2 regions of the Chromobacterium sp. FG22 genome follow, and region 2 is predicted to be linked to the other one. Evidence: predicted binding sites of a transcription regulator. Region 2 holds the regulator's gene; the other holds the start of a gene.

Region 1 (4,544 bases), on a different contig from region 2:
AGGAACATCACCGCCTCGGCAAAGCTTTGGCCGGGGTGGATGATTTCCATCACTTTTTCACTGCCCTGCGCCGAGGACAACGCCAGCTTCACCCGGCCGTACACCACCAGGAACATGCCGTCGCAGGGGTCGCCCTTCTGGAAAATCACCTGGCCCTTGAGGCCGCGCAGTTCTTGGGTGTGCGGCACCAGCGCCTGGATCTGTTCCGGGGACAATTGCTGGAACAGCGGCTGGTGGCGCAGGAAGGATGGAATGTCCAGATGGCTCATGACGGTGTGGCTCGATAATGGCGGAGGCTTACACTATAAAAGCGCGCTCCGCCAAGGGCCATGGGCCATTGGCAGCAGCGGCCTAGTTCGATGTGATTAGAACCTGTTTACGATCTGCTGCGCGTCGTGGAGCGTTACACGGTAAGTACGCCCTCAAAATGCTCATGTACCACTCGTACATTCCGCTTTTTCGATCGTTTTCGCCTTGTCTCGCTCTTGCTCGCGAGATCGTAAACACGTTCTTAGAAAAAATCTCGCCGGCAGCTGCAATATGTTGAAGCGTTGCATGGATAGGTGGAAAACCGCGTATTCGACGTTTTGAACCATCCCCCCTCTCAAAGAGATCGTAAACAGGCTCTACGGCGCTCGCCTCAATGTTGGGCCGCCCGGCTCCACGGCGTCAGCTCCGGCCGCGCGTGGCGGCCCGGCTCCACGCCGATTTCCGCATCGCTCAGATAACAGGCCGGGTCCGCCGCCCAGAAGTCTCCGCTCAGTTCCCAGGCGCGCACCCGGGTGTTGCCGTTGCAGATGTCCAGGTGGCCGCAAGCGCCGCAGCGGCCGGCCACCGGGCGCGGGGATTGGCGCAGGCCGCTCATCAGCGGGTGTTGCGGCTGTTGCCATATCGCGGAAAACGGCCGTTCCCGCACATTGCCCAGCGTCACTTTCCACCACATGGTGTCCGGGTGGACGTTGCCCAGGTTGTCGATATTGGCGATGTGGACGCCGCTGGCGTTGCCGCCCCAGCGCCGCAGCGCCCGCAGCAGGGTGTCGGCGCGCTCCGGATAATGCCGGCGCGCCCAGTGCAGCAGGTAGACGCCGTCCGCGTCGTTGTTGCCGGTGACGAAGTCCCGCGGCCGGCCGGCGTCCAGCTGGGCCAGCGCTTGCTGGATCAGCAGCTCCAGCGCCCAGCGGCTGCGGGCGTGGCGGGCGTCGTCCGCGCGGTGCTTGTTGCCGCGTCCGGCGTAGTTGAGGTGGGAGAAGTAGAACTTGTCGATGTCTTCGTCCGCCATCAGTTGCAGCAGCGCAGGCAGGTCCGCGGCGTTGTCTTCGGTCATGGTGTAGCGGATGCCCACTTTGAGGCCGGCGTCGCGCGCCAGCCGCAGGCCGCGCAGCGCCAGTTCAAAGCCGCCGTCCAGCCGCCGGAAGCGGTCGTGGGTGGCGCCGATGCCGTCCAGGCTGACGCCCACGTAGTCGAAACCGATGTCGGCCAAGACGGCGACCTGGTCTGGGTCCATCAGGGTGCCGTTGCTGGACAGGCCGATATAGAAGCCCAGCGCCTTGGCGCGCCGGGCGATGGCCGGCAGGTCCGGCCGCAGCAGCGGTTCGCCGCCGGACAGGATCAGCACGCGCACGCCGTAGGCGTGGAGGTCGTCCAGCACCGCATAGGCTTCGTCGGTGTTCAGTTCGCCGGCGAAGTCGCGGTTGGCGGAGGTGGAGTAGCAGTGCTGGCAGGTGAGGTTGCAGCGGCGGATCAGGTTCCAGATCACCACCGGGGCTTGCGGCCCGGCGGGCATGGCGCGCCCTGGCGGCGGGACTGCCGCCGGTTCGCGCAGCAGGCGCAGGTATTGGGTCAGTCGCAACATGGCCGGCTCCGTCGCGGGAAGATGGCTCAGTGTGCGGCCGGGGGCAGCGGCGGCTCCTTGATGCGGGTCAATGGAATCCGCAGCACCTCAGAACCTGTTTACGATCTGCTACGCGTTGGCGATACAGCGTTGAAACCGGCTTCGAAATGCTCATGTACCACGCGTACATTCCGCTTTCTCAGCCGTTTTCGCCTTGTCTCGCCCTAGCTCGCGAGATCGTAAATACGTTCTCAAAGCCTCAAGCCCGTTTTCTTCAAAATCCGGCTGGAAAACAGCACTTCGTGGCCGCGGCAGGCCTCGCCCAGCAAGGCGCGCGCGTCGTCCACCGCGGCCAGCACCGCCGGCCGCTCGCTGCCGTGCAGCATGGCGAACAGGTTGTACGGCCAGCCCGGCCGGCGCGGTCGGCGGTAGCAATGGCTGACCGCGTCCAGGCCGCCCAGTTGCGCGCCCAGCGCGTCCACCTGTTCGTCGGCCACGTCGAACACCGCCATGCCGTTGGCCCGGTAGCCGATGGCGTAATGGTTGGGCACCGCGCCGATGCGGCGCACCACGCCCTGCTCCAGCCAGCGCGCCAGCCGCGCCGTCACTTCGGCCTCCGCCCAGCCCAGCCGCCGCGCAATGTCGCGGTAGGGCTGCCGGCACAGCGGCAGGCCGGCCTGGGTGGCGCGGATCAGCTTCCGGTCGTCCTCGCTCAGCGCGGCCGGTTCGCCCGTGCGCCGCGCGCCGGCGGCCGCGCCCACCGGGGCCGCGCCGCCCACCTGAAAACGCATGCCCACAAAGTATTCCCGCTCTTTGGGAAACAGGTTCACTTCCAGGCCGGTCACCAGTTCGATGCCACGCCGGGCGGCGTCGATGGCGGCGGCGCTGTCCGCGGCCAGCACAAACCACATATTCAGCCGGTGTTCGCGGCGGTAGTTGTGCGCCACCGCGGGCAGCGCGTTGACGGCGGCGGCCACCTCGTCGAAGCGCGCTTCCGGCGCGGCCAAGGCGGCCAGCACAAAGCGGCCGCCCAGGCGTTCTATCTGGTACATCGGCCCAAAGCGGCTGAGCACGCCGGCGTGCAACAGTTGGCGCAAGCGCCGGATCAGGCCGTCTTCGCCCAGGCCCAGGCTGCGCCCGGCCGCCGCGTAGGGGCGCGACACCAGCGGGAAGCCGCCTTGCAGCCGGTCTATCAGCCGCGCGTCCAAGGCGTCCAGCGTGTCCAGCATTGCCAACGCTTCAGGCGTATCCATAACAGGCTCCGGTTTGTTTGTAGCGCCGGGTGGAGCGCAGCACCGCCTGCGGCAGCCGTTCCAGGCCGTGCCGGCGACGGATGTCCGCCAGCGCGGCGTCCAGGCTCTGCGCGTCGCGGGCGTGGACCATGGTGAACAGTTGGTAGGGCCAGTCCGGCGGACGCGGCGGACGTTCGTAGCACAGGGTGACGGCCGGCTCCGCCGCCAGCGCCAGCGCCACGCGCTCGCGTTCGGCGTCGTCGTCTATCCGCCACACCCACATGGCGTTGGCGCGGTAGCCCAGTTCCTGGTGGCGCACCACCATGCCGAAGCGGCGGATGACGCCTTGCTGCCGCCAGTGGGCGATTTGCGCCAGGGTCTGGGCCTCGCTCAGCGCGCATTGCGCGCCCAGCGCTTGATAAGGCCGCGGGGTCAGCGGCAAGCCCGGCGACAGCGCCGCCAGCAGCCGCTGGCGCTGGCCGGCGGACAGGCCGGGGTCGTCCGCCGCCGCCGGCGCTTCCGCCGCCGCGGCGGACTCCGCCAGGAAGGAAAAGCCCAGGTCGATGTGGTATTCCCGCAGCAGCGGCAGGTCCAGCGGCGGGATGCCGGTGGCCAGGCGGATGCGGCTCAGCGCCGCGGCCACGCCGGCCGATGAGGCGGCGGCCACGACGAACCACAGATTGTAATGATGGTCCCGCCGGTAGTTGTGGTTGACCTCGCGCTGGCGGCTGACGAAGGCGGCCACTTCTTCCAGCCGCTCCGCCGGCGCCGCCATCGCGGCCAGGGTGCTGTTGCCCACGGTGTTGGGCGCGAACACCGCGCCGACGCGGGCCAGCAGGCCGGCCGCCTGGGCGTCTTGCAGCGCGGCCAGCAGCCGGGCTTCGCTCCAGCCTTCCTCCATGCCGGCGGCGAGCGCGGCGAAGGGGCGCGGCAGCAGCGGAAAGCCGCGCTGGCTGCCGTTGATCAGCCGCAGCAGGGCCGGATCGGCGTCTGAAATAACCATGGCTACATCCCGATGCGGCTGGCGCGCCAGCTGAAGAAGATGCCGGACGGGCTTTGCGCCGGCAGTTCGCGCAGCACTTTGAGGCTGGCGGTGTCCACCACCACCAGCTTGTCTTCGTCGCGGCTGGACAGCCACACCGCGTCGCCGCGCGGGGTGAACTCCATGTGCAGGATGGCCTTGCCCGGCTTCAGGGTGGCGATCACGCTGCGCGTGGGCACGTCGATGACTTGCACCTTGTCGTTGTCCGGGAAGGCGAAGTTGACCCAGACCCGCCGCCCGGACGGTTCCGCCATCACGAACACCGGCTGGCCCAGCACCGGTATGGCGGCCTGTTGCGTCCAGCTGCGGTTGTCCGCCAGCAGCACTTCGTGGCGGCCGATGGCGGGCAGGAAGGCGTAATCGCCGGCCAGCGCCCAGCCGCGCAGATGCGGCATCTTGTACACCGGCAGCGGCTGTTGGCCGCGGCCGTAGCCGGCCA
Region 2 (4,544 bases):
AAGGTGGCGGATTACCCGGAACTGGCCGCCAAGGTAGAAAAAGACATCTGGTAAGCCGCGTCCGGCTCCAACGATAAACAGCCCGCGTCCAGACGCGGGCTGTTTTGTTGCTAGCCCCGTTCAAATGGTCTTGGAGTAGCGCGCCTGGGTGCGGCGCTCCCGCAGGTGGCGGTCGAAGATCATCGCGATATTGCGGATCAGGAAGCGGCCCTTGGGCTCCACCATGATGAAGTCGCCGTCGAAGGACAGCAGGCCCAGTTGCTGGTATTCGCGGATCTGCGGCAGTTCTTCGGCGAAGTACTCGGCGAAGTTGATGCCGTGGATCTCTTCCAGCGCCTCCACCGACAGCGAGAAGCGACACATCAGGCCCTGGATGATGCTGCGGCGCAGGATGTCGTCATTGTCCAGCGTCAGCCCGCGCAACACCGGCAGATGGCCGCTGTCCAGCGCCGCGTAATAACTGTCCAAGTCCTTGGCGCTCTGGCTGTAACAGGGGCCGACCTTGCCGATGGAGGACACGCCAAGACCGATCATGTCGCAGTCCGCATGGGTGGAGTAACCCTGGAAATTGCGTTGCAGCCGGCCCTGGCGCAGGGCGGAGGCCAGTTCGTCGTCCGGCTTGGCGAAGTGATCCATGCCGATGAAGACATAGCCGGCGTCGGCCAGGCGCTGCACCGAGTCCTGCAGGATGTCCAGCTTGGTTTCCGGCGAGGGCAGATCGGCCTCGTTGATGCGCCGCTGCGGCATGAACACGGTGGGCAGGTGGGCGTAGTTGTACAGCGCCAGCCGGTCCGGCCCGATGGCGATCACCTTGTCCAGCGTGCGGCGCACCGATTCCCGGGTCTGCAGCGGCAGGCCGTAGATCAGGTCGACGCTGACGGACTTGAAGCCGGCGTCGCGCGCGGCCTGGATCACCTCCAGCGTTTCCTCTTCGGACTGCACCCGGTTCACCGCCTGCTGCACCGCCGGTTCAAAGTCCTGAATCCCGACGCTGATGCGGTTGAAGCCGAGTTCGGCCAGTTTGAAGATTGTCGCCGCGCTGACTTTGCGCGGGTCTATTTCTATGGAATACTCCCCCTCCTTCAAGAACTCGAAATGAGTCTTGAGCAAGGTCATCAATCGTTCCAGTTGCGCGTCGGACAAGAAAGTGGGGGTGCCGCCGCCGAAATGCAGCTGTATCACTTGCTCGCGGCGGCCCAGACAGGAGGCGATCATGCGGACCTCCTTCTCCAGGTAGTCCAGGTACAAGTCCGCTTTGCCGCTGTCCTTGGTGATGATCTTGTTGCAACCGCAGTAGTAGCAGATAGTGTTGCAAAAAGGTATATGAGCGTACAATGATAAAGGTTTCCGGTTGGCGCCGATGCTGCGCTGCCGTAGCCAGTGGATGTAGTCTCTTTCGGCAAAACCCGGCGTAAAGCGATCCGCTGTCGGGTATGACGTATATCTAGGACCTGTCCCGTCGAGGCGCTCAATCAGCGCGCGGTCGAATTCAAAATGGGCAGGAGAAAATGGGTGGGTGGTCTTCATGTCGTATTTGGATGGCAAAACCTCTGGTGGACTGGTAAATTTGCGGAAATCCTGCGAATTTCGCTTTGATAAGGGTCAAGCTTCATCGCAAGCTTGTACTAAACATGCCATGTCCGATCAGAACCATATCTCTTTGCATAACCTGAAGGTCTCCTGCTCCAACTGCAGCCTGAAGGAACTTTGTCTACCTGTGGGGCTTAACCGCGAGGAGCTGACCCAGCTCGACGCGGTGATCCGCCAAAGCCGCCGTTTGAAGCGCGGCGAGTACTTGTTCCGCAGCGGCGAAGGCTTCCGTTCGCTGTTCGCGGTGCGCACCGGCTTCTTCAAGACCAGCGTCGCCAGCCAGGACGGCCGCGAGCAGGTCACCGGCTTCCATATGTCCGGCGAACTGATGGGCCTGGACGGCATTTCCGCCAATGTGCACGGCTGCGACGCCATCGCGCTGGAGGACAGCGAGGTGTGCGAGCTGCCGTTCAGCCGCATGGAGAGCCTGGGCCGCGAAATTCCCACCCTGCAGCACCATTTCTACCGTCTGATGAGCCGCGAGATCGTTCGCGATCAGAATGTAATGTTGTTATTGGGCAACATGAAGGCGGAAGAGCGCCTGGCCGCCTTCCTGCTCAATCTGTCGCAGCGTCTGTCCACCCGCGGCTTCGCCGCCAACGACTTCATCCTGCGCATGAGCCGCGAGGAAATCGGCAGCTTCCTCGGCCTGAAGCTGGAAACCGTCAGCCGCACGCTGTCCAAGTTCCAGCAGCAAGGCTGGATCACCGTCGATCACAAGCACATCCAACTGGTGATGGTGGACGAATTGAAGGCGCTGATTTCCGGCTGCGCTCACGCCAACGGACATTGATTCCGCCGCGCGGGCGGACAGATGGAAAACGCAAGGCAAGCCCTCGGGCTTGCCTTTTTTCATGGGGCCGGCGCGCAGTCCGCGATTTGCAGCAGCAGCCGCGACAGCGGCGCTTCCTGAGGCCAGCCCGGCGGCACGGCGAAGCCGCGGGCCACTTCATGCCAGTCGCCGTCGGGGCCGGGCTGCAGTTCGGCCAGCAGCTGCGGCGCCTCGGCCTGTTCCAGGCGCGCGCGCAGTTCCGCCGCGTCGGCGGTGTGTTCCCGCGAGCGGCGCGCCGGCGCCAGCCAACTGAGCCTGGGCAGCCAGGCCCAGCGCGAATCCGCATTCAACGCCGGCCAGTCGCCGCGCAGCGGCCAGTATTGCCCGTACAGCGGCTGGGCGCCGGGCGGCGCTTCCGGCGCGGTGTCGCGGGCGTGGAACAGCCAGCCGCTGAGCCGGGCGCCGACCGCGCAGCCCTCAAAGCCCGCCGGCAGCGTCGCTTGCGCCGCCGGGTGGCGGGACAGGCGCAGCTGGGTTTGCAGTTTATGGGCTTTCAGCGCCCAGGCGTCGCGCAGGCTGGGGCCGGTCAAGGTGTCCGCGCTGCGGCCCAGTTGCAGATAGAACTTGCTGGCGGCTTCCAGATGCAGCGGTTGGCCGTCTAGGCGCAGCAGGAAGTCGAACTCGCCGACGGTGCGGCCGTCCGGCGCGCGCACCGGCAGATTGCTGGCCACCAGTTCGATGTGCGGCGCCAGCCGGAACCAGAAGGACAGCAGCCGTTCCGCGTAATGGCCCAGACGGCGGGTGGGCTGGCGCGCCAGCCAGTGCTGAAGTTCGGCAGGATCGGCGTCCAGCGTTTGCAGCAAGGCCGGGCCGTCGGCCCCCAGCAGCCGCTGCGGCGGGATGTCCGCGCCGCTGCGCCAGGGAGAGGGCGCGGAGAGCAGAAAAGCCAGATCGCGCACCGCCGGGTGCGCGTAGGGCAGGGTGAATAGCGGCTTATTCGCCATCCTGTCCGGGCGCGTCGCGGCGGACTTCGCCGTCGGCGGCGCGCTGCACCTGTTTGAGGAAGCCGCGCAGGATGTCGATTTCCTCGCGCAGCAGGCCGGCGCGGTTGAACAGGGTGCGCATCCGGCGCATCATCCGTTCGCTGTTGCGGCGGCGGAAATAGCCTATCTTGTCCATGGTCTGTTCCAGGTGGCCGCAGAAGCCCTCCACCTCGCCCAGCGCCGCCGCGTCGCTGTCGGCGCGCAGATAGTCGACGTCCACGCCGGTGTGGCTGAACAGTTCGTAAGTCATCACCTGCACCGCCATCGCCAGATTCAGCGAGAAGTAGTCCGGGTTGCCGGGGATGGTCACCAGGCGGTTGCATTGTTCGACTTCTTCAATGGACAGGCCGAAGGTCTCGTTGCCGAACACCAGGGCCACCTGTTCGCCGGCGCGGGCGCGCGCCACCAGTTCCGGCGTGGTCTGGCGCGGGGTGGACAGCGGGGTGGTCAGCTCGCGACGGCGGCTGGTCAGCGCGCAGGCGATGGTGACGTCTTGCAAGGCCTCGGCCAGGCTGGACACCACGGTGGCCTGCTCCAGAAGATCCACCGCGCCGGAGGCCAGCGTATTGGCCTCGTCGCTGGGAAACACTTTGGGTTCAACCAGATACAGCCGGCTCAGGCCCATGGTTTTCATCGCCCGGGCGGCGGAGCCGATATTGCCCGGATGGTTGGGGCGGGCCAACACGATGCGAATGTTTTTCAGAAAATCAGGTACTTGGGGTTTATTCATCAGCAGTTTCACATTAAAATAGCCGGCTTATCGAAAAGCCCGCGCGCCGTTTTGCGCGCAAGGCCAGCGTTTGCCGGATTGGGCAGGCGTGTCGCCTTGCCCGATTGCGCCGGGTTTTTCTTGTTCCTTAACCCAGATTGTTACTAGCAGACGTCGCGTCATGTGGCGGACGTCTGTCATGGTTGAAAGTGTAGAGGCCGTCAATGCATCCGATGCTCAATGTCGCGGTGAAAGCCGCTCGCCGCGCCGGCAGTGTCATCCAGCGCGCGTCGCTGAATCTCGACGCGGTGCGCGTAGAGCGCAAGAAACACAATGACTTCGTGACCGAAGTGGACCGCGCCGCGGAAGAGTCCATCATCGCTTCCATTCTGGAAGCTTATCCCAAGCACGCGATTCTAGCAGAAGAGTC

Evidence for each region. Region 2 encodes FNR, which switches genes on or off when oxygen is low (the NO sensors DNR and NnrR bind a similar motif). Its sites were predicted from a motif close to TTGATNNNNATCAA; they were not measured.
Region 1: a site for FNR is predicted at 1,910-1,923, ahead of nirJ (heme d1 biosynthesis radical SAM protein NirJ). Genes of this name have one in related genera too.

The regions. Positions count from the first base shown of each region.
Region 1 covers NZ_JBMDJX010000001.1:416,763-421,306, reverse strand. The annotation lists gene ACODSD_RS02005 (Crp/Fnr family transcriptional regulator) at 1-269, opposite strand, end outside; gene nirJ (heme d1 biosynthesis radical SAM protein NirJ) at 641-1,852, opposite strand; gene ahbB (siroheme decarboxylase subunit beta) at 2,083-3,084, opposite strand; gene ahbB (siroheme decarboxylase subunit beta) at 3,071-4,066, opposite strand; gene ACODSD_RS01985 (cytochrome D1 domain-containing protein) at 4,069-4,544, opposite strand, start outside.
Region 2 covers NZ_JBMDJX010000014.1:20,935-25,478, reverse strand. The annotation lists gene ACODSD_RS14675 (alanine/glycine:cation symporter family protein) at 1-54, shown strand, start outside; gene hemN (oxygen-independent coproporphyrinogen III oxidase) at 121-1,527, opposite strand; gene fnr (fumarate/nitrate reduction transcriptional regulator Fnr) at 1,637-2,383, shown strand; gene ACODSD_RS14660 (DUF1853 family protein) at 2,443-3,366, opposite strand; gene ACODSD_RS14655 (RNA methyltransferase) at 3,356-4,135, opposite strand; gene ACODSD_RS14650 (inositol monophosphatase family protein) at 4,339-4,544, shown strand, end outside.